2 regions of the Paenibacillus sp. NPDC055715 genome follow, and region 1 is predicted to be linked to the other one. Evidence: riboswitches for the same ligand, from Rfam matches in the RefSeq annotation. Region 1 holds a riboswitch; the other holds the start of a gene.

Region 1 (7,264 bases):
ACCAATTCACTCGACACTTGCATAATCCCCAAATTCGTCATGCGAATGGTTGGCGGGATTGCGAAGATAACAGATGCGATAACGCCCGGTACAACACCAAGGCTGAAAAAGGTAACCGCAGGGAGCAAGTACACGAACGCGGGCATCGTCTGCATGAAATCAAGCAAAGGCGTAATGATGCGTGACGCCGTTTTGCTGTATGCACACCAGATCCCGATTGGAATCCCGATGACAATGGATACGAGTGCGGACGTGATTACCAGTCCGAGCGTATTCATCGTTTCGCTCCAATAGCCCAGATTGTCAATCAGCAGGAAGCCGATGACGGTAAACAGCGTAAGCTGAACCCGACCGATCATAAACGCGATAATCCCGATGATCACAATGAACACCAGAGGGTGCGGAAGCATGAACAGCCCAGAGAAAAAGCCTACAACAGCTTCAATAACAGAAGAAATAACATTAAACAATCCAGCCAGATGAATACCCATCCAGTCTACGATGATTTGAATCCACTCAGCGATTGGCAGTTTCGGAATCAAGGGCATTCACCTCCTTCGTGGTGGTTACATCTCCGCCAAGTGCGCCCAGCAAAGCTCCACGGACGATAACACCCAGCAACTTCTGTTTGTTATCGACTACGGCCAGAGGGACCTTGGACGAACTTGTAATTTCGAACAAGTCATTAATGACCGTTTCCGCAGCAACTTGCGGTCCGTCCGTCATAAGAATATCTTCAATCTTCAAATTATTGCGCAGTGCATGGACAGCATCCTCGGCATTGATAACGCCCAATAGTTTCTTGGTACGGTCAATGACGAACAGATTGGAAATCCCGCGTTCCCGCATCAATTCCAGAGCAACACGCGGACCACGATCCATTGTGATCGTTTCTGGACGAAGCATGACATGAGCAGCCGTCAGTACCTTGGACAGATCTACATCCTCGACGAAGCGGGCTACATAAGAGTTAGCCGGTTGGATCATAATTTCTTCCGGTGTACCGATCTGCACGACCGATCCGTCCCGCATCAATGCAATCCGGTCACCGATCCGCAGCGCTTCATCTAGATCATGGGTGATAAACACAATCGTTTTCTTCATTTTATCTTGAAGCTCCAGCAGCTCATCCTGCATGTCACGGCGAATGAGAGGGTCCAGTGCGCTGAATGCTTCATCCATCAAGAGCACTTCAGGGTCATTAGCCAGCGCCCGTGCCAAACCGACACGCTGCTGCATACCGCCACTCAGTTCATCGGGCATTTTATCGCCCCAGTTTTTAAGACCGACCAGTTCCAGCGCTTGCTGTGCTTTTTCCTGGCGTTTCGTTTTCTCTACCTTTTGAATTTCAAGGCCGTATTCTACATTTTCCAATACAGTCCGATGTGGGAACAGGGCGAATTTTTGAAAAACCATGCTGATGGTTTTACGGCGAACTTCACGGAGTTGTTCTTTGTTCATCTTACGGAGATCCTTGCCGTGGACCAGAATTTCACCGGAGGTAGGCTCAATCAAGCGATTTAGCATTCGCACTAAAGTGGACTTGCCACTGCCCGAAAGGCCCATAATTACGAAAATTTCACCTTGCTTAATTTCCATGTTGGCCTTGTTGACACCAACGGTAATTTGTTTTTCTTTGGCCAGCCTTTCCTTGCCCCAACCTTGCTCCAGGAGTGGAACACCTTGCTCTGCGTGAGGACCAAAGAGTTTGCTGACATTTTTGACTTCCAAAATCGTCATACATACACCTCTTCTTTCTATACTTTGCTTGGTATTAACCCCGTTTGCATTAAGGATCGAGTATAAAAATCATGATTTTGAACATCCTGAACGGTTAATGACAAAATTAATTGTAACAGAAGCATTGCTTGCTTTTCAAACAAAAAAACTGTTCATAAAGTACGTACAGAAAAAACTGTACAAAGTTTCCTTCTATATACTCCTTTGTTCTCTAGAATGCTCAAACATCTGGAACTTTACAACCGATAGCTCTTTTTTTTAAAATAGACAATGAAATATAACCATAAGCAAAAGATTTATGTATATCCATAATTTTAAAATTTAACTATTATTAGCAATTTTGTGAATTGTGATTTTGAGCGACCCATGCTGTTGTATAGACAGAAGCTTTGCTTTTGAAACATTTCGTTTTTAATTGAAAGATTTCATGCGTTGCGTCAAAGCCAATCGGTTACGGGTAAAAGTCGTTCATAGGATCTTAGGCAAAATGCTCTAAAATTAGGAGGTTGCAAGCATGAGCTTGTACCAGTTAGGTGATGAGCAGCAGGCTTCGCTGCAAAAAATTCGCAAACGTGTCATAGAAGCTATAGGTAAAAATATGGATTTGTATGGAATCACCCTATCTGCGGGGCATTTGTACGGTTTGCTTTTTTTTGCGGATAAACCGATGACGCTGGACGAAATGGGCCGTGAAATGGAAATGAGCAAAACGAGCATGAGTACCGGTGTCCGAACGCTGTTGGATCTGAAAATGGTCAACAAGGTGTGGAGCAAAGGCTCGCGCAAGGACTTGTATGAAGTCGAGTATGACTGGCATCAAACGTTCACGGACTTCTTTGCTATTAAATGGAGAAAAGCGGTTGAAACGAATTTGCTGGTGCTGCGCAAGGCCATTGAGGAACTGGACAGATTGCTGGAGAAGGGCGGGGAATATGAGGAATTTAAGGCTGTTCTCCAGCAGGATCGTTTAAAAATGAAGCAGGCTGTGGCCTACTACAAGTGGCTGGACCGACTGATTGATTCGATGGAAAGCGAAGAAATATACAAGCTGATCCCCAAAGAAGAGGTTCGTGATTAATCGCTTATCATCTTTTGTTCTCATAAAAATGCCGGAGTGCAAAAAGCGTTCCCGGCGTTTTTTGTGTTTGGTTTTGTGAATTTGGATTGGCTTTGCTCAATTTTTGGTTTGGCCCTGCGCAAAGGGTATAATAGAGATATGAAATGATTGATATAGCGTTGTGTTGAATATTGAACATTGAACATACAGGTTAAAGGAGGCTTCATTATGGAGAGTATTACAGTACATACCCGCCTGGGTCAGCTTCGTGGTGAAATGGTGAATGGATATCATGTATGGAAAGGAATTCCATATGCACAGCCTCCTGTGGGAGAACTGCGTTTTCACGCGCCTCAGCCTTTGAAGCCTTGGGAAGAAGTTCGGGATGCGACGAGCTTTGGGCCGATCTGTCCGCAACCTATGCCATCTGCTGAGAGTATGACCGGGAATCTGATGGAACCGCCTGAGCAGTCGGAGGACTGCTTGTACCTGAACGTCTGGACGCCTGCTTCGAAGGCACCTACGGAGGGACGTCCAGTGATGGTGTGGATTCACGGCGGAGCTTTTGTAACAGGATCGGGAATTATTCCATTATGTGACGGGGCACGGATGGCGGAAAATGGGAATGTTGTCGTCGTTACGCTCAATTATCGGCTCGGGCCGCTGGGCTTTTTGCATCTGACTCCACAGGGAGACGGACTGACCTCTAATGCGGGGCTGCTGGATCAGATTGCTGCGCTGGAATGGGTCAGGGACCATATCGCCGCATTTGGAGGTAACCCGAACGAGGTGACGGTGTTCGGGGAATCGGCGGGAGCCATGAGCATTGCCGCGTTGTTGGCCATGCCAGCCGCTGAGGGCCTGTTCCGGCGTGCTATTTTGCAGAGCGGTGCATCGCAGGTGTTACCAACTTCACAGGCTGAGCAAGTCACGGCTGCGTATCTCCAGCAGCTGGGGGTGGATCCCCTGCATCCGGAGCGATTGTTTACGCTACCGACGGAGGCGCTCATGCTTGCCATGGCTAAGACGCACGAAATGATCGGCCCGGGACTGGCGATGCTCTATCAACCCGTCGTGGACGGTGTGACCTTGCCTGACGTACCTTTATCTGCGATTGCCAAAGGATCAGCAAAGCAGGTATCTGTTCTGATCGGAACAAATTTGCATGAGGGTGCTTACTTTATTCGCAAGGAATCCCATCTGATGAACAAGTCGACGGCGAGTCAGGCATTGGAAATGATGACGGGCATGTCAGATGTTGGTGAGCTGACGGAACCTTTTCCTGTTACGATTGAGGGACAAGCGCAGATGCTAACGGATCTGTTTTTCTGGCGGCCTGCCCTGGCTCTAGCAGTTGCACAAACGGTGCATGCCCCGGTGTGGATGTACCGTTTTGACTGGACGCTGCCGGGGCATCCTGTATTCGGAAAAGCAGTTCACTGCGCGGAAATTGCGTTTGTTTTTGATAATCTGGAGCTGCTGGGCAAGCTCGGATTGGACGTTCATCCGCCTATGCGGACGCTGGCTCACGATATGCAGCAGGCATGGGTTGCTTTTGCACGTGACGGAAAGCCTGTGCTGCCGAAAGGGGAGTGGCCGGTATACAACAGGGAAACACGGGCTACGACCATTTTTCATCAAGACATCTCGGTGCAGCATGACCCGGAAGGAGAGAGACGCCGCCAGTTGACCGGACAGATGAGTATCTGAACCCGGTATTGAGATATCATTGAACCGCCTGACATCATAAAAGCCTTTGCCCGTATTTGTATACGGACGAAGGCTTATTTAGGCTGAACAGGTACTATTCATTTTTTTGCTGTCGAGAAATCATAAAGAGTGTAATCCAGATCAGCATAAAGCCAGTCAATTGCGATACCGTAACAATCTGCTGAAAAGCGATCCAGTTAATCACGACACCGACCATGGGAAAGCTTAATTCTGCCATCGTGGCATAAGACGCTTTGGTCGTGCTCAAGCCCTTGTAATACAGCAGCAGGCTGAGAAGACCCGGAAGCAGCGCCTGCAACAACAGATTAATAATCACAGCTGCGCCCGCCCATGTGCCAGCAGGCATATTCCAAGGTGCATGCTCCACAGAGGTGAGAACAATCAGCAGAGGGAGAGCCATCATGAAGCGCAGGGAGGTCACAGTCTCATATTTCATCGAACGAAGCAAGTAGCTTCCCATCACTGTCGAACCGCCCCACAGGATCGCTGCTCCTAGTGCAAGCAGACTGCCGACGTGGACGAAATCATGAACATGTCCGAAAGGGAGCGACCAGCCGAAGGTAAGAAGATACGTTCCGAACAAAGCCACGATCATTAATATTCCAAAATTACGCGGCAGCATTTCCTTCAATATAACGCGGGCCAGAATAATAGCGACCAACGGTTGAAGCTTCTGGAGCAGCAGCACAGCGTTAAGATCACCGTTGCTGAGTGCCATCGTGAAGATCACGCTGGCCAGAGCCGAGCCGCCCCACGAGACGAACAAGATAGCCAAAATCTGACGAAGCCGTACCGCTTTAAGCTCCTCGCGATGCTTCCACAGCACTGGGGCAAGGGCGATAAAGAGCAGCACATGCTCCATCAGCACAATTTGTGTTGAAGTAAATGATTTGAGCAAAATAATGCGAAACAGCGGGTCCGCGCCCCACAAGGCTGCTCCAATCGCGACTAGCCAAAAACCACTTTTCATGTGGGAGCTACGCTCAAAACCTTTGGATGTTAGTACAGTTGATGATTGACTCATACTCAATTAGCTCCTTGCGAATACAGGACCGGTGGCACAAAAACCCCCGTCCATGGCGTTAGGCCATGCAAGACGGGGGTTGATCAAATAAACTTGCCGCTTTATGCAAGTTAAATGAAGTTGCTGTAAAACCAATAACGCAGCATTCATCCACTTTGCGGCATGTTCATACTTCGATCTTCTTCCATCCGGACTTTACCGTCGGCTTTGGCATCTCACCAAATCAGTCCGTATCTTGTTGCCAGATACAGAGTCGCGGGCTTAGCTCCATGAGCCATACCGCCGGTTGGGAATCACACCCTACCCCGAAGATCCTTATTCCGTTTTTTAATTTCTCCTATAGGATATACCTGTTTTAGAATGAAGTCCAGTGAAAAATATGTGTACCTCGAACAAAGTTTTCATTTATTTTTTGAAAGCATTTTGCAAAATTACATGTTACGAGGTAATATCCGTATACTTGATGCGGCGGATGGCTGCATGCTACGAGCATTCCCAACACGGCAAAGCCGATCTGCACAAGCGCAATGGAGCTAAGTACATAAGATTTCCGGGTTTGGCGACCATCAGCTTTTTGCGGTCAATCGGGTACATGAACAAGATGTTAATCGACTTGGACTTAAATTCGCCCACAATAAAGCGGCACAGCAGGACAGAGGCCCAAATAATAAACGTGGCTCTGAACAGATAGTCCAAGAGGTCCAAAAGCTCAGCGTACTGTGTAAATTGTCCATTCAGAAAAGCTCCCGATGTTCATATCACCCGTTCTCCCATTTGTAGCCGACACCCCATAAGGTCTTGATATGAATGGGGTGGGAGGGGTCTTCTTCGATTTTCTCACGTAAGCGGCGAATATGGACGTTAATCACGTTTTCGTCACCCATATAATCCTCTTTCCAGATAAACCCGTATAATTGCGCTTTGGTAAATACACGGTTCGGATGGGTAACAAATAGCTTCAGAATATCAAATTCTTTGGCTGTTAGATGAACCCGAACCTCGCCTTTACGAACCATAAAATGTTCGAAATCAATGTGCAGACTTTCGTAGGTCAGGACTTTTGCTTTCGGCTGTTCTTCCTGCTGTTGCTGGCGTGCATAGGTAGTGGCTCTGCGGATCGCGGACTGTATACGTGCCATCAATTCTAGCGTCGAAAAAGGTTTGGCCACATAATCGTCTGCCCCGAAGCCCAGTCCAAGCGCTTTATCCACAGCGCTGTCCTTGGATGACATAATCAGGATCGGCACGGCGCTATTGGAACGGATTCGGCGTATTACCTCCATACCATCAACCTTGGACATCATCAGATCCACGAGAACTAGATCGTAGGTATTACGTTCAAAGGCAAGAAGCCCTTCTTCGCCGTCATAGACGGTGGTTAATGTGTAACCTTCCTTGGTTAGCGCTTTGTGCAGCATTTTGGCGATGGATGTATCGTCTTCAATTAGAAGTATGTGTGTGTTCATAGGTGTGTGGCACCTCCTGAGTTATGGGGATCAGTTCATAAGTGGTATTGTTACGTGAACTTATTATATAGCGGTTTGGACGGGATTTCCAGGTATACTCAATAAATTAAGAATTGCAATGAAAATATCAGAGAGGCAATGAAATAAGTATTTCCAAAAGGAAGCTTATATACAAGTTTTCGAACGGAGGTTAGAAAGACATCGAATGTTAAGGTTCTAGTCAAACTTTTTAGATTAAATAAAGAA
Region 2 (7,264 bases), on a different contig from region 1:
ATCCAATCCCTTTTCTCGGCTATAGTTATGTCGTTCTATTCAGGTATTCGTAAAATTAAAACTGCTTGCCCAGATTCGCCATCTCAATCGCAGCCAGTGCGGAATCCCAGCCTTTATTACCAGCCTTCGTACCTGCACGCTCAATAGCCTGCTCAATGTTTTCCGTCGTCACTACACCGAAAATAACAGGCACACCTGTTTTCAGACTGCTTGCCGCCACACCCTTGGCCACTTCATTACAGACGATATCATAGTGCGAGGTAGAACCACGGATCACCGTACCCAGCGTAATAACAGCATCGTATTTACCGCTCGCAGCCATTTTTTGAGCAATCAGTGAAATTTCAAAAGCGCCTGGCACCCAGGCTACATCAATCTCATCTTCCTGCGCTCCATGCCGCTGAAGTGCGTCGATTGCACCGCTTAACAGCTTACTTGTAATAAACTCATTAAACCGGCCCACCACAATACCATACTTTAAACCATTCGATACGAGATTACCTTCCAGAAAACGTGCCATATGAATCAACCTCTCTTTTTTTAAAATAATGAGTTACACAACTGTACTTACAATGACAAACGACGACGATAATCAATCAAATCCTGAATACTGATCAGCTTCAAATGATGGTTCTTGGCGATCACTGCCAAATCAGGCACCCGAGCCATGGACCCATCTTCCTTTATAATTTCGCAAATGACCCCGGCAGGTTTGGAGCCGCAAAGCCGGGCCAGATCAACAGCCGCTTCAGTATGACCCGCACGCTGCAAAACACCCCCATCGCGGGCGATTAGCGGAAACATGTGACCAGGCTTGCGGAAATCGCTCCCCACGGCTGCTTCGTCGGTCAGCGCACGCACGGTCAATGAGCGCTCGACTGCTGAAATCCCCGTTGTCGTCTCTCTATGATCCACCGACACGGTAAAGGCTGTGCCGTGGAAATCTGTATTCTGCTCCACCATCGGCTGCAAACCCAGTGCCTCGGCTCTTTGCTCTGTAATCGGCATGCAGACCAACCCGCGGCCTTCGGTAATCATGAAATTAATGACCTCTGGGGACGCTTTTTCAGCCAGAGCGATAAAATCGCCTTCGTTTTCCCGTTGCTCATCATCCACCACGATCACGACTTTACCGTTTTTTAGATCCTCCAGCGCTTCTTCAATGGAATCCAGACGAATTTCCACTTCCTGCTTTAACACACCATACTCCACTACGTCAGCCGCTATATTTGAATGGCTCTCTCTGCTCCCCGTTTCCATTATGCTTTCCTCCTTATTTCTTGTGGCATCAGGCAAAGCCGTGTTTCGCCAAATAATCCAGGCTCATAGGAGCTTTCTCCGTTCCCTCCGTCGCCGCTGATCTTCCGTAATTCAAAAGCTGCTCTACATATTTACCTAAAATGTCGCATTCAATATTGACAGTGTCTCCCTCACGTTTGGCTTGTAAGGCCGTTTCGGATAAGGTGTGGGGGATGATGGATACAGCAAAGGTATCTCCCGTACGCTGTGCAACTGTGAGGCTGATACCGTCGAGTGTAATCGAGCCTTTAAGAAGAATATATTTGAATATTGCCTGATCTGTAGGCGCAACTTCGTACACAACCGCATTCTGATCTGATGTCACCCGACCAATCGTGCCCGTTCCATCCACATGTCCTTGCACGATATGCCCTCCAAACCTGCCGTTCGCAGCCATGGCCCGTTCCAAATTGACTCGGCTACCGGATTTCAATTCTTTCAGATTGCTGCTGCGAAAGGTTTCAGGCATCACATCAACCTTAAAATCCTTAGTGCCCACCTGTGTTGCGGTCAGACAAACACCATTCACGGAAACACTGTCTCCTATTTTCAAATCGCCCAATACCACAGAACCCGCAATGCTCAGTACCATCGCTTCTCCGCTTCTGGAAATCTGCTGAATGCGTCCCACTTCCTCGACCAATCCGGTAAACATGCCTTCACTCCTTTCCATCTAAAGTTCAGTTCATCCTTAATTCATCAGCCGTAAGCGCAAAAAAAAACCCAGTCCGGATAACATCCGTCATGGGGGTGATGAGAGTCAAATTTGCAGTATACAAACGCTGTCCAAATACAAATTGAGACCGCATGAATGATAATTTTGCCAATAGAAAGCATGACTGACCATACAACCAAATACGCTCAGAGCGCCTGCAAAAAAAAGCTTGAAGAACAAGCAATCTTCCGTATGCTGCCTGCAACGAAATAAGCCGTACGTACAATTAAATATGCTAAAAATCGGCACATGTCACGTCATGCACATGCGCTTCGTATCCTTCTCTCATCCAGACTATACTGTCGGTCCCGGAATTGCACCAGGTCCACCTTCTGCTGATCGTTCAGCATCCGGGTCACGGACTAAGTCGCCCTGTTTATCGCAGAAGCGATTTACAGACACGTCATCACCGCCGGTGGGGAATTGCGCCCCGCCCCGAAGGATCTTGCTCTTATTCAATTGAATTAGCATAACTTGTTACGTATATTAGCACCGACTTCTAAAAAAAGCAAGTTAACTGATAGACGCTTCTGCTTTTGTTTTGACATATTGGCTGGAAAGCTCTTCAAACCAGGCTCTATCATTCATGTGAAGCGCCAGATCAATCAGATCGGCCAGTTCTTCGATTCCGAGCTGCGTAGCATGATCGAACGTAACGACCGCTGAAGCGGTTGGTTCAAGGCCACCCTCCGCGCATATGTCGTAATCCAACCGTACATCAACATACCCATCGATAAACTCGCATTTCAGAAAATAAATAATCTCGCACATTAAAATGGGACGCACCTGCATTTCCAGCACACAATCCATCACCTTGGCGGAATAATGCTGGTTCGTCAGCGTAAATTTGTGTTCCGTCGCTGCTAGCGATGTCCGTCCAAAGTCATCCGTAAATTTAAGTTCCACTGGCGTGATATTCATGACCTTAGGAATTTGCTTCTTTATAATTTCTATTATTTCAACTGCATTCAGCTTAATCATACCTGCACCTCATTGCATCTTAAAATTCAGGGAAAGCTCTAATTCAACATGTTTCACATAGGCCTTTACTCCTATATCGGAAATCATTACCTGATTTTTTATGCTTCATTCCATAAACGACAAAAAAGATTCTTCGCGCAACAAGCGCAAAGAATCTTGATCGAATCGGTACCGCAGCATCCTATAATTATGTTCAACGTTTATTATGCAAAAAAACTGGATTATAGCTCCGAAATTTCATGTTTCTTTTTCAGAATATTCCAGCGGCGTTCAATCTCCTGCTCAAAAGTAGCCAGCGTGGCTTCCTCCTTGAGAAGATGTTTTGTTTTGCCCATTAATTTGAGCCATTCTGCGGCTGGAATCCGTTTTCCCTTGTCCTCCGGATTGTACGTAATCGTCGTACTTCCTTGCTCAATCTCGTACAGCGGGAAGAAGCAAGACTCCACAGCAGCCCCCACAATGCTGGTACCCAGTCTATCCTCGGATTTCCAGTTCAGCGGGCAGGCGCATAGGATTTTACCATAGGCCGTCCCCACGTTATTCGCATACCATTGTGCCTTGGCCGCTTTACGCAGCATATCCTGCGGATGGCTTTCGGCTGCCGTGAAGGCATATGGAATGTTGCAAGCAGCCATGATTTGCACGGTATCCTTATGGTGCCCTTGCTTCCCTTTTTGCATTTTTCCTACACCCGACGTACTGGTCATGTGACCGACCGGAGTGGAGTACGATTGCTGTGAGCCTGTATTCATATACCCTTCGTTATCATATTCCAGCATAATCAGCTTATGATTACGCAGAGCCGCACCAATCGCAGAACCCATACCAATATCCATCCCGCCGTCACCACTGATCATAATGAAGGTCGGATCATCCGCCATTTCAATTTCATTGCGGCGCTTCATCTCCATGTAAGCCTCCAGCGCTCCTGAGAGCGTAGCAGCCCCATTTTGAAAAAGATTATGAATCATAGGCTGCTTGTGTGACGTATACGGATAACCTGTCGTCACCACGTAAACGCAGCCTGTCTGGAACAGCACGACGATATCTCCCTCGATACCTTTGAAAAACAGCTCCAGTGCAGACAGCGCTCCACAACCCGGGCATGCCCCATGACCCTGTGTGAGACGGCGTGGTTTGGTCGTCAGTGAACGCAGCGGCGGGACCTTGACCTTGAGCTTGCCGGTCGCCTCATCCGGCGTGACCTGAATCAGACCCGTACGGTACGCATCGCCCCGTGGCGGCTGCATAACCTGCGGCATGACCTTGTCCGGGGACCCCGGATTAAGCCCGTAGTAATCAAAAAGCTTCTCGTTCCGTCCGGCTTCCGCCGCTTCAATAGCAAGCTGGAAGAACGCCTCAGCATCTTCTGCATAAAAATCCTTGCCGCCCAAGCCAAAGATGCGGCACAATACAAGCGTCCGGTTCAGCGGGTCCTCCTGCAAGGCCGCCTTGATTTCGTGCGTCAAATTACCGCCATCGGCGCCGTACGAGTCCGCACGTTCACCCACCAGCAGCGCCTTGACATGGCGCAATGCCTCTCGCAACTGCGCGGCGGGAAACGGCCGAATGATATTCGGACGAATCACACCAGCCTTAATGCCGCGCGCGCGCAACTGATCGACCACATCCTTGGCCGATTCAGCCGCCGAATTCAGCAGGAATACCGCAACCTCGGCATCCTCCATATGATAGAGATCCAAAATCGGATATTCCCGACCGGATAATGCGGCATATTCTGCGGCAACCTGCTCATATACTCCTTCTGACAGCTTTAACGCCTTGGATAACTGAGCATGATTATTCGTCAGGTCATCGCCGTTCATATGCGCCCCGACAGTAACCGGATGGTCAAAATCTGAAATATTCGGGTAATTCAGATTCGGGTTCGGACCCACAAAACCGCGCACGGTTTCAGCATCGGCAAAATATTGCACTTTACGCTTCTGATGGGACGTGTAAAAACCGTCATAAGCGACCATCACAGGCAGTCGAACATCGCTGTGCTCTGCGATTTTCAGCGCCATGATGTTCATATCATACACAGCCTGCGGCGTGCTTGCCGTCAGAATCACCCAGCCCGTGTTTAGTCCATAGTACAAGTCCGAATGATCCCCACGGATATCCAGCGGGCCACTGATAGCTCGGGTCACCAGATTCATAACCATAGGAAAACGAGTGCCAGACTGCACAGGCAACTGCTCCAGCATATACAGGAAGCCTTGCGAACTTGTTGCGTTCACAACCCTCGCTCCCGCTGCCGCAGCACCATAGCATATCCCTGCCGATCCATGTTCACCATCTGCCGCAACCAGCTTAATGTCATGCTGACCTCTCGTTCTCATTTGGTCCAGATACTGCGCCACCTCGGTCGAGGGTGTGATCGGGAAATATCCCATTATATGATAATTGATCTGCGCAGCAGCCGTAGCCGCCATTTCATTGCCGGATTCAAACGTCGTCACCTGTGCGGCGCCTGTCTGCTTGAGTTCCTTCTCCAGTTTCGCCATTACACGCCACCACCCTCATATACCGGAAATTGATGGGCAACCCGATGCTGCTCCGCCCATCCCCATTGCTCACGGCGTGAGCTTAATGCCCCCGATGGGCAAATATCTACACATTTCAGACATCCTTTGCAATACTGGTAATCAATCCCTTGTAAAAATGGCAACATTCTTCCGCGTTTGTCTGCTTGTTCTTCCCATACGAAACAGTAATCCGGGCAAATCGAATCACACTTGGCACAATGGGTACAGTTGTCAGCTTCATATTCAGGCACATAACCCTGACGTGAACCACTAACATCTCTCATCATGCTGTTCCCCTGCGTCGCAATGACGCCCCCCGATGGCTGCGTTTCGTACCCCAGCAAAGGCTGCGGACGTTCAAAAACCCGATCCTGCGCGTCATCAGTAACCGGATATACGTGCAGTTCCACTTCTTCAAAGCCACGGTTAAACGTACGCAAATTAGACTCCACCAACTGTGGATTTTTCTTTTCAAAGGTACTGCGAATAACCGATCTCATCGCCTCCGGATCTAAAAAATCACAGACGCGGAACAGCGCACCCAGCATGGACGTATTCAGCTTGGTCCGCTCCTCCAGTGCGATGCCCATCGCATCCACCAACGCCAGCGTACCGGATACCAGTCCCAAATCAGCCCGTATTTCCTCTGCCGGACGCGTGGAATTGACTACAACGATCCCATCCGCCGGAAGTCCGCTGATGACATTTACCGTTTTGTACAATGTTTCATGAAAAATGCCTACCACATGCGGTTGCTCGATTGGACTGTGATCGCGGATATCCACCCCAGAATCACAGAAGCGTACAAAACTTTTGATCGGGGTTCCCTTCTTTTCCGAACCATAGGACGAAAAATTTGAGGCATTTAGCCCCAGACCAAGCACGCCCGTTTCAGCCAGCATTTTACCAGCCAGATTAGCGCCGAGTCCACCAATGGATTCCAGCCGGATTTCAAAGAATCCGAGTCGATTTGTGCGCGTTAAAATAGACAATGTGATAAGCTCCCTTCTTTTGCAACCTGAGCTGAGCTTGAATAACTCATATAAAAAATGAAAAATGCATTCTAATGAAAAGGCTATCACAACACTTACTTTTCGAATGTGATTTTGTTCACTTTAATGCCTATGTGAATGGGAAAATCAGCAAAACGTCAAACAAAAGACAACAAAAAGCCGCCCTGTCCAAAGACAGAACGGCTTAAGTGTAACGTTATACAAAAAAGATTATGCATTTAACGGTATATTACGCGTCAAATACTTTAACCTCTTTCATTTTGTCGCCTTGTTTTACAGCATCAATGAATTCCATACCTTTGGTCACTTGACCAAATACAGTATGTACTCCATCCAAATGCGGCTGTGGAGCGTAGCAGATGAAGAATTGGCTTCCGCCTGTGTTACGGCCTGCGTGCGCCATGGACAGAACGCCTTTGCCATGCTTCGTTGTGTTCGTAGCTGTTTCGCAGTCGATCATATAGCCAGGACCGCCTGTGCCTGTTCCATTAGGACAACCACCCTGGGCAACAAAGCCTGGAATTACACGGTGAAAGCTCAAGCCGTTGTAATAGCCGCTGTTTGCCAGCTTTTCAAAGTTAGCAACCGTGTTTGGCGCTTCTTTTGGAAAAAAATCAATTTCGACGATACCGCCGTTTTCAAGATCTATTCTACCTTTTTTCATTGTTTGTAGCTCCTTTTCAACCTGTTTTGAAAGCTAAATAGCATCAAGTTCCAGTTTACTA

What was found. Region 1 has a riboswitch for FMN ahead of ACWGOO_RS08600 (DMT family transporter). Riboswitches for the same ligand answer to the same signal wherever they lie in the genome.
Region 2: linked by a shared signal. The riboswitch ahead of ribE (riboflavin synthase) and the one ahead of ACWGOO_RS08600 (DMT family transporter) in region 1 are both predicted to bind FMN.

The regions. Positions count from the first base shown of each region.
Region 1 is NZ_JBSHGA010000003.1:317,980-325,243, forward strand. Features, by position in the region: partial or broken gene ACWGOO_RS08580 (glycine betaine ABC transporter substrate-binding protein) at 1-542, opposite strand, end outside; gene ACWGOO_RS08585 (quaternary amine ABC transporter ATP-binding protein) at 517-1,740, opposite strand; gene ACWGOO_RS08590 (GbsR/MarR family transcriptional regulator) at 2,255-2,818, shown strand; gene ACWGOO_RS08595 (carboxylesterase/lipase family protein) at 3,026-4,507, shown strand; gene ACWGOO_RS08600 (DMT family transporter) at 4,602-5,552, opposite strand; FMN riboswitch at 5,725-5,869, opposite strand; partial or broken gene ACWGOO_RS08605 (ABC transporter permease) at 6,108-6,281, opposite strand; gene ACWGOO_RS08610 (response regulator transcription factor) at 6,311-7,018, opposite strand.
Region 2 is NZ_JBSHGA010000004.1:244,890-252,153, forward strand. Features, by position in the region: gene ribH (6,7-dimethyl-8-ribityllumazine synthase) at 56-520, opposite strand; gene ribB (3,4-dihydroxy-2-butanone-4-phosphate synthase) at 568-1,260, opposite strand; gene ribE (riboflavin synthase) at 1,289-1,954, opposite strand; FMN riboswitch at 2,288-2,461, opposite strand; gene ACWGOO_RS09680 (IDEAL domain-containing protein) at 2,528-2,995, opposite strand; gene ACWGOO_RS09685 (thiamine pyrophosphate-dependent enzyme) at 3,217-5,505, opposite strand; gene ACWGOO_RS09690 (2-oxoacid:acceptor oxidoreductase family protein) at 5,505-6,518, opposite strand; gene ACWGOO_RS09695 (peptidylprolyl isomerase) at 6,769-7,203, opposite strand.